DNA from 4 places in the Ancylobacter terrae genome. Region 4 is predicted to be linked to each of the others. Evidence: riboswitches for the same ligand, from Rfam matches in the RefSeq annotation. Region 4 holds a riboswitch; each other region holds the start of a gene.
The links. Region 4 has a riboswitch for thiamine pyrophosphate ahead of thiC (phosphomethylpyrimidine synthase ThiC). Riboswitches for the same ligand answer to the same signal wherever they lie in the genome.

Region 1 (3,201 bases), on a different contig from region 4:
CCGCCTGCGCCCATGCCGGGGTGAGGCTCGTCGAGCAGCCGCTGCCGGCGGCGGACGACGGCGCGCTCGCCCATATCGTGCGCCCGGTGCCGGTCTGCGCCGACGAGAGCGCCCATGACCGCGCCGGCCTACCCGCCCTCGTCGACCGCTACGACGCCATCAACGTCAAGCTCGACAAGACCGGCGGGCTCACCGAGGCGCTGGCGCTGGTCGCCGCCGCACGCGAGGCCGGGCTCGACGTCATGGTCGGCTGCATGGTCGCGACCTCGCTGTCGATGGCGCCGGCGCTGCTGCTGGCGCCGCAGGCGCGCTGGGTCGATCTCGACGGGCCGCTGCTGCTCGCCCGCGACCGCGATCCCGGCCTCGCCTATCAGGGCTCGACCGTGCTGCCGGGCGGGCCGGAGCTGTGGGGCTGAGCAGCCCCTCGAAAGTGCGCATCGAAAACAATGCTCCCGTCATCCTGAGGAGCCATTCCGTTCAGGAATGGCGTCTCGAAGGATGGTCCAGGAGGATCGGGAGCCCTCTGGAGCCTCCTTCGAGACGCGCCTGCGGCGCTCCTCAGGATGACGGACCGAGTTTCCAAGCAGTCTCTCGGAGCGTAATCCGGTCGGCATTCCGTGCTAGCTGATCAGCGCGCGCTCTGGCAGAAACGCGGTTCGGCGCTCCACAGCGCGTGGAAATGGTGCACCGGCCCGTGGCCGCGCCCGATGGTCAGCTGGTCCGAGGCACCGATGGCGCGGGTGAGATAGTCCTTCGCCGCCGCCACCGCCGCGCGCAGGGCCATGCCGCGCGCCAGCCCCGCGGCGATGGCGGAGGAGAGCGTGCAGCCGGTGCCGTGCGTGTTCCGCGTGGCGATGCGCGGCGCCGTGAGTTCGACGACCCCCTCGGCGTCGACCAGCACGTCGACACTGTCCGGCCCCTCGCCATGGCCGCCCTTGACCAGCACCGCGCGCGGGCCGAAGCCCATCAGCCGCTCGGCCTGCGCCCGCGCCTCGGCCGGCGTCTGCGCCACCGGTTCGTCGAGCAGCGCCGCCGCCTCCGGCAGGTTCGGCGTGATGAGCAGCGCGCGCGGCAGCAACGCCTCGCGCAGCGTCGCGATCGCCTCCGGCACCAGCAGCCGGTCGCCCGAGGCGGCGACCATCACCGGGTCGAGCACAATGGTCGACAGGCCGTGGCGGACAAGCCCGGCCGCGACCGTCTCGATCGCCTGTGGGCGCGAGAGCATGCCGATCTTCACCGCGCCGACGGCGAGATCGGAGAATACCGCGTCCATCTGCGCGGCGATGAAGTCCGCCGGCACGTCGTGGATGCCGCTGACGCCGAGCGTGTTCTGCGCGGTCAGCGCGGTGATGACGCTGGCGCCATAGACGCCGAGCGCCGAGAAGGTCTTGAGGTCGGCCTGTATGCCCGCCCCGCCGCCGGAATCGGACCCCGCGATGGTGACGGCAATCGGCGTCGGCGCGGCATTCGGCGTCGTCATCGGCTTCTCCCTCGCCGACGGACGGGCCGCGCCGTGCGGCCGGGGGCTGTCCCCGCATCGGCCGCCGCACGATTCGTTCCCTCCGCCGGCATGATCCGGATCAGGTTCGATGGGTTGGCCCGGCCCTCACGGACACGCCGCCTCTCAGCCCCTTTACGGGGCACCCCAACGTTTCGTCGCGCTCGCTGATAGGGGAAGGGGAAGGCGCTGACAAGCCGCGGGTTATCGCGTGAAAGCCCTACTTCGACAGAGCTTGCAGCACAGTTACGAAAAACGACGCCAAATCGACGCCATGCTCAATCAACCAAGCTTTGAGGCCGCTAGCTTCCGCCGCCTTATCAAGATGAGTTGGGTTAACATCCGCTTGAGATTTCGCTCTTTGCTGCTCGACTGATCTAAAGAACGCCTGCAAGAGATCCGGTGGAACATTGGAATGATCGGATGACTGAATGTGAACGAACTTACCTATTCTCTCAAAAACACTGTTGTCTATCCGGACATCTATTGGTGCCGCCGACTTGATGACAGTACCAACGTCTTTGAACGAACTACCCGTTATCTCGATTTTCGGCGGCATGCCACTCGTCTCCGGCGTGATGGAGGTAAAATATAACTTTAAATTGCAATTCGTCAATCACACACCTTCTATCCTCGCGCTGGATCCCGCCGCCTTGCGTAGTCACCCTCATTCTGGTCCTGTTGCGCTGTCAGCCAGCCTTGAAAGTCGCGCAATGGTTCCCTTCTTCGTCCAGATCAAATGCGAACTCGGCCGCTCCTACGAGGTCGCCAACGCCATCGCCGATGCCGAGATCGCCTCGGAAATCTACTCCACCGCCGGGGAATTCGACCTGCTGATCAAGTTCTACGTGCCCGAAGGCACCGATATCGGCCATTTCGTGAACCAGCAGGTGCAGATCGTGCCCGGCATCAAGGACACCCAGACGCTGATCACCTTCAAGGCGTTCTGAACGCTCACGCCACCGGCGGCGGGCCCGACGCTTCGGCTTCGCGGCGACGCTGCTCGTCCTCGTGGCGCTCGTGCCAGATCATGTAGAGGCCGGCGCCGATGACGATGGCCGCGCCGACCAGCACGATGAGCGAGGGCACCTCCGAGAACAGCGCGAAGCCCAGCACCAGCGACCAAAGCATCGCCGAATAGGTGAAGGGCGCGATCACCGAGGCGGGCGCGTAACGGTAGCTCTCCGTGAGCAGGATCTGGCCGACGCCGCCGAGAAAGCCGATGGTGAGCAGCAGCGCCGAGGCGCCCGGCCCCGGCACCACCCAGCCCCAGGCCGCCGTGCCCAGCGCCGCCACCGAGGCCAGCGCCTGGAAATAGAACACGATCGCCGCCGTGGTCTCGGTCGCGGTCAGATGGCGCACCTGCACGATGGCGCCCGCCGTGCAGATCGCCGCGCACAGGCCGTAGATCGCGCCCCAGGTCGAGGCGACATCCGCGCCGAAGCCGAGCGCCAGATGCGGCCACAGCATGATGACGACGCCGGCGAGGCCGAGCATCACCGCGATCCACCGATAGGGCCGCACCACCTCGCGCAGCAGCAGCGCCGCCATCACCACGGTGATCAGCGGCGTGGTGAAGCTGATCGCGGTGGCGTCGACCAAGGGGATGCGGGCGAGCGCGACGAAGTTGCAGGCCATGCCGATGACGCCGACCAGCCCGCGGATGATGTGGCCGACCGGATTGGCCGTGCGCACCGCCGCGC
Region 2 (3,201 bases), on a different contig from region 4:
ATCAGCGCGGAAGCCGCGTAGAGGGGCATTCCGGTCAGGCCGAGCGGGCCGGTGAGCTGCGCCGGCCAGAACCCGCTCAGCCAGACCACGCCGAGATGGAAGGCGACGCCGGCGAGCCCGACCAGCGCGCCGAGCACCACCGCGGCGGCGTGATAGACCCCGTTCCCCATGCGTCCCTCCCCAAGCGTCCCCCGCCGCTTGGGTAGCATCGCGGCGCCGGGCCCGGAAGTCGTGATTGCTGCGCTGCGGCGGATGACGGCGGTGTGGCGGCTGCCGGCGGGACGACGGGGAGGGAGGTTTCCGCCGCCCGCGATGACGTTGGGGGACCTTCAGGCGTCCGTCATCCCGGACGAGGCCGCCGGCCTCGATCCGGGACCGCTCGCCCCGTCATCCCGGCCGGTCCCGGCCTGTCTCAGGGCTGCGGCACGGCGGCGGGCAGCACCGGCGCGTAGGCCGAGACCGGCAGGGTCGTCTCGATCAGCCCGTGCTCCTTCATGAATGCGCCGAAGCGCTCGTAGCGGCCGGCGTCGAGCGCCGCCGGGGCGTGGGCGAAGCGGCGCAGCGTGTCGGTCCAGGCGGTGCGGTTCAGCTCGTCGTCGAGCGAGGGATTGGCCTTCACGAACACGCCCCACGCCTCCTGCGGGTGGTTGAGCACGTAGAGCGTCGCGCTCTCGACCGCCGCGAGGAAGCGCGGCAGCCGCGGATCGGCCACGAGGTCCTTGCGGGTGATGTAGATCAGCTCGTCGAAGGCTGGCACGCCGTGCTCCTCGGGGAAGAAGGCGGTGCCCTCCTTGCCCTCGAGCTTGAGCTGGGTGAGTTCGAAATTGCGATAGGCGCCGATGACCGCATCGACCTTGCCGGCGGCGAGCGCCGGGGTGAGGGCGAAATTGACGTTGACCAGGGTGACGTCGGACGGCGTCAGCCCGGCGCTCTTCAGCATGGTGCCGAGCAGCGCGTCCTCGAAGCCGGCCACCGAGAAGCCGATCGTCTTGCCCTTCAGGTCCGTGAGCGTCTTCACCGGCCCGTCCTTCAGCGCCACCAGCGCGGTGAGCGGCGTCGAGACCAGCGTGCCGAAGCGCACCAGCGGCAGGCCCTCCTTGACGCTGAGATAGAGGCTCGGCTGGTAGCTCACCGCCACCTCCGCCTGCCCGGCGGCGACGAGGCGCGGCGGCGCGGCGGGATCGGAGGGCGGCACCAGCGTTACGTCGAGGCCGACGGCGTCGAAGAAGCCCTTCTCCTTGGCCACGATCAGCGGCGCATGGTCGGGGTTCACGTACCAGTCGAGCAGCACGGTGAGCTTGTCGGCAGCGGCGGCCGGCGTGAGGGCCAGCGCCAGCGCGAGGCCGGCACCGGCGAGGGTCTTCAGCAGGGTGTTCGTCATCATGGATCTCCCGACACTGTGGAGATCCGGCGCATGAGCTTCTGGGGGATCATCCGGCGGCGGCCCGGATACCTCGATCCATCGGCCCCGCCTTCGCTCCGTCCCTTCGCCGGCATGACCCGGATCAGGTTCAAAGGGTCTGGCGGCTGCCATCTCAGCCCCTTGAACCCTGAACGGTTCGCGGGACACCCCTCGGACATCGGGGAGGCTAGCACCGCTGGCATGCCACGGCAACCGGCGCGGGCCTACCGCCCGACCGTCTCCGGCGCCCACGGCACCAGGCGCGCCATCAGCCGGTCGACCAGCGCGTAGAGGATCAGCGCCACGGCGACGAGGATGGTGAGCGCGGCGAACACCATGTCGGTCTGCATCCGGGCGTTGGCCTGCAGCATGAGGAAGCCGAGCCCGCCCGCCGAGCCGACCCATTCCCCGACGATCGCCCCGATCGGCGCCACCGCGGCGGCGACGCGCAGCCCGGTCGCAAGGCCGGGCAGGGCGGCGGGAATGCGGATGAAGCGCAACAGCCCGCTTTCGCTGGCGCCGTAGAGCCGGGCGAGGTCGACGAGCCCCTGGTCGGCCCGGGCGAGCCCGTCATGGAAGGCCGAGGCGACGGGGAAGAAGATGATCAGGCTCGCCATCACCACCTTGGAGGCGAGGCCGAAGCCGAACCAGATCACCAGCAGCGGCGCCACCGCGAAGACGGGCAGCGCCTGCGCCACCAGCAGCGTCGGCCGCAGCATCCGCCGCGCGGCGGGCGAATAGGCCATGGCGAGGGCGCAGGCGACCCCCAGCACGACGCCGCAGGCGAGGCCCGCCAGCATCTCGCCCAGCGTGATCAGCGCGTTCTGCGCCAGCACCTGCCTGTTGGCGATGAGCGCGCCGGCGATCCGGACCGGTCCCGGCAGGATATAGGCGGGCACGGCGAGGGCGCGCACGGCGAGTTCCCACGCGGCCAGCGGCAGCAGGGCGAGCAGCAGCGAACGGCCGAAGGAAATCATCGCGCATCCGAAGCCGTCCGGATCGACGGCACCTCTCTGGTGGACAATATATATCGACGGACGGCAAGCTTGACCCCGGTCAAGGCGGCGGTCACGTTCGGCTTATAAAAGGTTCCCCAAGGGAGCCATGCGGAGGAAACGCGATGATCAAGGACATTCTCGTACATCTCAAAGTGGGTGACGGCCCGGATGTGGCCGCCGATTACGCCGTCTCGGTGGCCTCGCGGCTCGGGGCGCATCTGACCGGCGTGGCGGTCAGCTACGAGATCGACATCCCCCATGTCTATACCGAGGCGTTCTCGACCGACTTCATCGAGACCCAGCGCGCCGAGAGCCGGCGCCTCGCCGCCCAGTCGGTGGCGCGCTTCGAGGAATCGCTGCGCGCGGTCGGCATCTCCGGCGAGGTGCGCACCATCGACGGCACGCTGGGCGGTGCCGCCGAGCAGATCGGGCTGATGGCGCGGCTCTACGACCTCATCGTGGTCGGCCAGCCGGACCCCGAGCGGATGGGCTCGGAGGAGGTGGTCGCCGAGGCGGTGCTGTTCGATTCCGGCCGGCCGGTGCTGCTGGTGCCGCTGAAGCAGGCCAAGCCCTTCTCCGCCGAGCGTATCCTGATCGCCTGGGACGGCGGGCGCGCCGCCGCCCGCGCGGTGGCCGAGGCCTGCCCGCTGCTGGAACATGCCAGCCTGGTCGAGGCGGCGGTGGTCGAGGCCGGCAAGGTGAAGAGCGACGAGGTGCCCGGGGCCGACCTCGCCCGCCATCTCGCCCGCCACGGCAAGCAGGTGGAACTGCGCCGGCTGGTGCCGGGCGGCGACGAAGGCA
Region 3 (3,201 bases), on a different contig from region 4:
ACCGAACTGGCGATCGCGGTCGCCGCGATGACGTTCATCATCCTGTTCGTGGCGACGGTCGCGGTCATGTATGACCGGCGCTTTGCGGTGCTGGCCGCCCGCGAGGCCTCGGCCCTGCGCGCGAGCGAGGAGCGCTATCGCAATCTTTATCGGCGCACGCCGCTTCCCCTGCACTCTCTGGATGCGGGCGGCCGGATCGAACAGGTGAGCGACAGCTGGCTTGCGCTGCTCGGCTATGGGCGGGACGAGGTGGTCGGGCGCCCGCTGACGGATTTCATGACGCGCGAGTCGGCGCGCATGCGGGACGAGGTCCATTGGCCGACCCTGATGGAGACCGGCGAACTCACCGATGCGGAATATCGCCTCGTGACCCGCGAGGGGGCGGTGCTGGACTGCATGCTGTCCGCCACGGTGGAGCGGGACGCGGCGGGCCGGGTCGTGAAGTCGCATTGCGGCCTGATCGACGTCACCGCCCGGCGGCGGGCCGAGGAGGCGCTGCGGCAGGGCCAGAAGCTCGAGGCCGTGGGCCAGCTCACGGGCGGTATAGCCCATGATTTCAACAATCTGCTGGCCGTCATCCTGGGTAACCTGGAACTCGCGCGCAAACGGGCGAACGAGGATTCGCGCCTGCTCCGCATGCTCGACAACACCATCCAGGCGGCGCAGCGCGGCGTTGCCCTGACGCAGCGCATGCTGGCCTTCGCGCGCCGCCAGGACCTGAAGCCCGAACCGGTCAACGTGCCGGATCTCGTGCTCGGCATGGCCGATCTGCTGAGGCGATCGATCGGTCCGACGGTTCGGATCGAGACGCGCTTCCCGCTCGGCCTGCCCCGCGCGAATGTCGACGCGAACCAGCTCGAACTCGCCCTGCTCAACCTCGCGGTGAACGCGCGCGACGCCATGCCGGAGGGGGGCACGATCATCATCGAGGCCCGCGAGGAGCAGGTCGTTCCGGCCGGCGCGGTGCCGCAGGATGGCAGCGACCTGCCGCCGGGCGACTATTTCTGCCTGCGTGTGCGCGATACCGGCAGCGGCATGGACGAGGAGACGCTGGCGCGGGCGACGGAGCCGTTCTTCACCACCAAGGGGGTGGGAAAGGGGACCGGGCTCGGCCTCGCCATGGTGCACGGCCTCGCCGCGCAGTCCGGCGGGCGGCTGGTGCTGGCCAGTCGCCGCGGCGAGGGGACCACCGCCGACATCTGGCTTCCGATCGCCGCCGCACCGCCCGCCGCGGCGGTCTCGACCGAGCCGGAAATGGCGTCTCAGGTCGGCGAGCCGGGGCGGCTGGGGGTGCTGGTGGTCGACGACGATCCGCTCGTTCTCGGCGCCACCGCTGCCATGCTGGAGGATATCGGTTTCGCGGTGAGCGAAGCGTCCTCCGGCCGCCAGGCGCTCGATATGCTTGAAACGAAACGCGATTTCGACGTCGTGCTGACCGACCAGGCGATGCCGGGGATGACCGGGGTGCAACTCGTCGCGGCGATCCGGCAGCGATGGCCGCATCTCGCCGTGGTGCTCGGGACCGGCTATGCGGAACTGCCGGAGGGGGCGGATCCCGATCTCATGCGGCTCGGAAAACCCTTTGGCCGCGACGCTTTGGAGCGGGCGGTGAGGACGGCGTGCCAGCGTCGCCGGCGCGGGGCGACCAATGTGGTCAACCTGCCGCCGCGGCTGGGGAGCGGATAAGCAGAACCACGGACGATATGTTGTCGACACGGCGGTGACAGCGGGCCCGGGAGCCACTATATCAACGGCATCCGGGGGAGCCTCGACAGGAGGCTGAGAGGCCATCGGCGCGACGCGATCGCGGCATGGCGACCCTTCGAACCTGATCCAGCTCGGACTGGCGGAGGGAGGAATGCATGTCAGATCAACAGCTTGACCGAACCGGCGCAACGCCGAACGCGATGCGCGTGCGCATCATCGGCGCCGGCGTCGCCGGTCTCACCTGCGCCCACGCCTTTGCCCGCCGCGGGGCGCACGTCACCGTAATCGAACGCAATTCCGGCTCCGGCCGGGGCTGCTCCTGGTATGCCGGGGGCATGCTGGCGCCCTGGTGCGAGCGCGAGAGCGCCGAGCCGCTCATCGTCGAGCTGGGTCTCGAATCGCTCGACTACTGGCGGGACAGCGTGCCGGATGTGCCGACGAATGGCAGCCTGGTGCTGGCGCCGGCCCGCGATCTACCTGATCTCAAACGCTTTTCCCGCCGCACCTCGCATTTCGAGGCGATCGACGGCGCGCGCCTCGCGGCGCTGGAGCCGGACCTCGAGGGGCGGTTCGAGCAGGGGTTGTTCTTCCCCACCGAGGCGCATCTCGAGCCCCGCAAGGCGCTGGCGGCGCTCACCGAGAAGCTCGTTTCCGAGTATCGCGTCGACCTGCGCTACCTCACCGAGGCGGTGGATGGTCAGTGCAGTGAGGTGGACGATCAGTGCGGTCAGACCGATGCGAACGACGATGACGCCGACGTCATCGTCGACTGCCGCGGCCTCGCCGCGCGCGACACGCTGGCCGACCTGCGCGGGGTGAAGGGCGAGATGCTCGTGCTCTATTCGCGCGACATCCGGCTCTCCCGCCCGGTGCGCATGCTGCACCCGCGCATCCCGGTCTACATCGTGCCGCGCGGCGACGGGCATTTCATGATCGGGGCGACCTCGATCGAGAATGACGAGCGCGGCCGGGTCACCGGGCGCTCGCTGATGGAGCTCCTGTCGGCGACCTATGCGCTGCACCCGGCCTTCGGCGAGGCGGAGGTGGTGGAGATCGGCGCCGATGTGCGCCCGGCCTTCCCGGACAACCTGCCGCGCATCCGCCGGCGCGGCCGGACCATCCATGTGAACGGGCTCTACCGCCACGGCTTCCTCGCGGCGCCGGCGCTCGCCCGCCGCGCGGCGGCCGTGGCGTTCGACGGGGCGCATTTCCCGGAGGTGATGGATGAAGATCGTCGTGAATGGTGAGGACGCGCAGACGCGGGCGCCCACTCTCGCCGACCTCCTCGCCGAGCTCGGCTTCGAGGGCGCGGTGGTGGCTACCGCATTGAACGGAACCATGGTCCGCGCCCCGCGCCGGGCGCAGACGCCGATCGGCGAGGGGGATCGCATCGAGATCCTCGCGCCGATGCAGGGCGGGTGAGATGGGTGGCGAACGCCGCGTCGCGCCGGAGGATGCCGCTCGGGCGATGCGGCGCGGCCATGCGTGCTTCGA
Region 4 (3,201 bases):
ATATCCCGCCGGGGCTCCCGGTCGGAGAGGGGGATGACGAGGCCGATCGCGACGGGCTCGACGAGGGCGACGAGGACGGCTGAGCGCCGGGATGGGGCCGCGGGCCATGTGCCGGCCCGCGACCCCGTCGCGCCGTTCCGGGATGCCCCGAAACGATCGGCCGTCAGGCGTCCGGCCCGGGCGCCGGCGTCAGATAGAGCTGGCTGTGCTCGCGGAACTTGGCCGCCATCGCCGCCATCCCCTCCTTCTGCGCCTCGGCGCGGATGTCGTGCGAGATGCGCATCGAGCAGAATTTCGGCCCGCACATCGAGCAGAAATGCGCGACCTTGTGCGCCTCCTTCGGCAGCGTCTCGTCGTGGAAGGCGCGCGCGGTTTCCGGGTCGAGCGACAGGTTGAACTGGTCCTCCCAGCGGAATTCGAACCGCGCGCGCGAGAGCGCGTCGTCGCGGATCCGGGCGGCGGGGTGGCCCTTGGCGAGATCGGCGGCGTGGGCGGCGATCCGGTAGGTGATCACGCCGGTCTTGACGTCGTCGCGGTCGGGCAGGCCGAGATGCTCCTTCGGGGTGACGTAGCAGAGCATCGCCGTGCCGAACCAGCCGATCATCGCCGCGCCGATGCCGGAGGTGATGTGGTCGTAGCCCGGCGCGATGTCGGTGGTGAGCGGACCCAGCGTGTAGAACGGCGCCTCGCCGCAGACGGCCAGCTGCTTGTCCATATTGGCCTTGATCTTGTGCATCGGCACATGGCCGGGCCCTTCGATCATCACCTGGCAGTCTTTCGCCCAGGCGATCTTCGTCAGTTCGCCCAATGTCTCCAGCTCGGCGAACTGGGCGGCGTCATTGGCATCGGCGATCGAGCCGGGCCGCAGCCCGTCGCCCAGCGAGAACGAGACGTCATAGGCGCGGCAAATGTCGCAGATCTCCTCGAAATGCGTGTAGAGGAAGCTTTCGCGGTGATGGGCGAGGCACCACTTCGCCATGATCGAGCCGCCGCGCGAGACGATGCCGGTCACCCGCTCGACGGTGAGCGGGATATGGGCGAGCCGCACGCCGGCATGGATGGTGAAATAGTCGACGCCCTGCTCGGCCTGCTCGACCAGCGTGTCGCGGAACACCTCCCAGCTGAGCTCCTCGGCGATGCCGCCCACCTTCTCCAGCGCCTGATAGAGCGGCACGGTGCCGATCGGCACCGGCGCATTGCGCAGGATCCAGTCGCGGATGGTGTGGATGTTGCGCCCGGTCGAGAGGTCCATCACCGTGTCGGCGCCCCAGCGGATCGCCCACACCATCTTCTCCACCTCCTCGGCCATGGAGGAGGTGACGGCGGAATTGCCGATATTGGCGTTGATCTTGACGAGAAAGTTGCGCCCGATCGCCATCGGCTCGGCTTCCGGGTGGTTGATGTTGGCGGGAATGATCGCCCGCCCGCGCGCCACCTCCTCGCGCACGAAGTCCGGCGTGACGATATCGGGTATCGCCGCGCCGAAGTCCTCGCCGTCGCGGCCGGCGCCGGCGCGCCGCGTCTCGCGGCCGAGATTTTCGCGGATGGCGACGAATTCCATCTCCGGCGTGATGATGCCGGCGCGGGCATAGGCGAGCTGCGTCACCGCCCGTCCGCCGGTCGCCCGAAGCGGCCGGTGGCGTATCGGGAAGGGCGGGGTCGCCCGTTCGGCCGAGACGAAGCCGTTATCCTCCGGCTTCACCGCGCGCCCCGGCCCGGCCGCGACGTCGCCTCGCGCCGCGATCCATGCGGCGCGCAGGCGGGGCAGGCCCGCGTCGATGGCGATGCGGGCGGCCGGATCCGTGTAGGGGCCTGAGGCATCGTAGACGGTCACCGGCGGCTCGCCGGCGCTCGGATGCACGGCGATCTCGCGCATCGGCACGCGGATGTCGGGGTAGAGCTTGCCGGGTCGGAACACCTTGGTCGAGGCCGGCAGCGGGCCGGTGCTCACGGCAGGGGTGGAGGTATCGGTCGTCATGGGTCGAGGCTCCTCGCGAAACGCATGGAGACCCAGCTCTGACAGGAAGATGTTGGGAGGATTCCCCGCGCCATGGGGAATCCGGCCGCGCTCGCGCGACGCACCCGCACCGTCCCTACGCCAGTATGAACTGGATCAGGTTCAACGGGTCACTGCGCCGCAACGGCCCGAAGGCCGCACCCAGCAGTATCTCAGCCCCTTGCCGGGACCCCCCTGGTGAATGCGGCGAGGGTGCCGCCGTGCCGCCGGCCTGTCAATCGGGCGCGCCGCCCCCGGCGCCGGCGAGGGGAGAGCGAGCGGGCAGGTGGGAGCGGAGAGGGGCGCGCCTCGGCCGCGGCGGCTCAGAACAGCCAGAGCCGGTCTTTCGGGAAACCCACCCAATAGCGCTCCTGCGCGGGTGTGGCGGCGGCCCAGGCCCGGACGCGGACCCCCTCGCCGGCCAGCACATATTCCCAGCGCTCGCCGAGATAGAGCGCCGTCTCGACGGTGAGCGGCAGGGTGTTCGCCGCCGGCTCGGTGCCGAGCGCGACACGCTCGATGCGTATGACGGCCTTCACCGCCTCGCCGGGACGGCGGTCCGCCATCACCCGGCCCTCCAGCCGCTGGCCGGCGACCTCGATGACGCCGGTGTCGGCCTCGCGCGCGACGAGGCGGCCGGCGAGGTGGTTGTTGCTGCCCATGAAATCGGCCACCAGCGCCGAATTGGGCTGCTCGTAGACATCCTGCGGGCGGCCCTCCTGCTCCACCTCGCCGCCGCGCAGCAGCATGATGCGGTCGGCCACCGCCATCGCCTCGACCTGGTCGTGGGTGACGTAGAGCGCGCTGATGCGGGTCTGCAGGATCAGCTCGCGGATCCAGGCGCGGGCCTCCTCGCGCAGCTTGGCGTCGAGGTTGGAAAGCGGCTCGTCGAGCAGCAGCACCGAGGGGCGGTAGACCAGCGCGCGGGCGAGCGCGACGCGCTGCTGCTGGCCGCCGGAGAGCTGGTGCGGGTAGCGCGCGCCGAGCGCGGAGAGGCCGAGCCGTTCCAGCACCTCGCCGACCTTGGCCCTGGTCTCCGCCTCGCCCGCCTTGCGCAGCTTCAGGCCGTAGCCGACATTCGCGTCGACGGTCTTGTTCGGCCACAGCGCGTAGGACTGGAACACGAGGCCGAGGCCGCGCTTCTCCGGCGGCAGGGCGATCTGCCGGGCGCCGTCGAACACGACCGTGTCGCCGAGCAGGATACG

Region 1: another riboswitch for thiamine pyrophosphate. It lies ahead of thiD (bifunctional hydroxymethylpyrimidine kinase/phosphomethylpyrimidine kinase); the one in region 4 lies ahead of thiC (phosphomethylpyrimidine synthase ThiC).
Region 2: another riboswitch for thiamine pyrophosphate. It lies ahead of ACEUEL_RS13585 (ABC transporter substrate-binding protein); the one in region 4 lies ahead of thiC (phosphomethylpyrimidine synthase ThiC).
Region 3: another riboswitch for thiamine pyrophosphate. It lies ahead of thiO (glycine oxidase ThiO); the one in region 4 lies ahead of thiC (phosphomethylpyrimidine synthase ThiC).

The regions. Positions count from the first base shown of each region.
Region 1 covers NZ_JBJGXH010000001.1:1,010,289-1,013,489, reverse strand. Annotated here, with positions in the region: gene dgcA (N-acetyl-D-Glu racemase DgcA) at 1-416, shown strand, start outside; gene thiD (bifunctional hydroxymethylpyrimidine kinase/phosphomethylpyrimidine kinase) at 629-1,480, opposite strand; TPP riboswitch at 1,541-1,658, opposite strand; gene ACEUEL_RS04860 (hypothetical protein) at 1,719-2,057, opposite strand; gene ACEUEL_RS04855 (Lrp/AsnC ligand binding domain-containing protein) at 2,212-2,448, shown strand; gene ACEUEL_RS04850 (DMT family transporter) at 2,453-3,201, opposite strand, start outside.
Region 2 covers NZ_JBJGXH010000001.1:2,825,487-2,828,687, reverse strand. Annotated here, with positions in the region: gene clcA (H(+)/Cl(-) exchange transporter ClcA) at 1-170, opposite strand, end outside; gene ACEUEL_RS13585 (ABC transporter substrate-binding protein) at 413-1,381, opposite strand; TPP riboswitch at 1,466-1,584, opposite strand; gene ACEUEL_RS13580 (ABC transporter permease) at 1,627-2,379, opposite strand; gene ACEUEL_RS13575 (universal stress protein) at 2,523-3,201, shown strand, end outside.
Region 3 covers NZ_JBJGXH010000001.1:638,719-641,919, forward strand. Annotated here, with positions in the region: gene ACEUEL_RS02990 (MHYT domain-containing protein) at 1-1,686, shown strand, start outside; TPP riboswitch at 1,750-1,873, shown strand; gene thiO (glycine oxidase ThiO) at 1,908-2,954, shown strand; gene thiS (sulfur carrier protein ThiS) at 2,932-3,129, shown strand.
Region 4 covers NZ_JBJGXH010000006.1:15,735-18,935, forward strand. Annotated here, with positions in the region: gene scpB (SMC-Scp complex subunit ScpB) at 1-83, shown strand, start outside; gene thiC (phosphomethylpyrimidine synthase ThiC) at 164-1,978, opposite strand; TPP riboswitch at 2,073-2,203, opposite strand; gene ACEUEL_RS21800 (ABC transporter ATP-binding protein) at 2,320-3,201, opposite strand, start outside.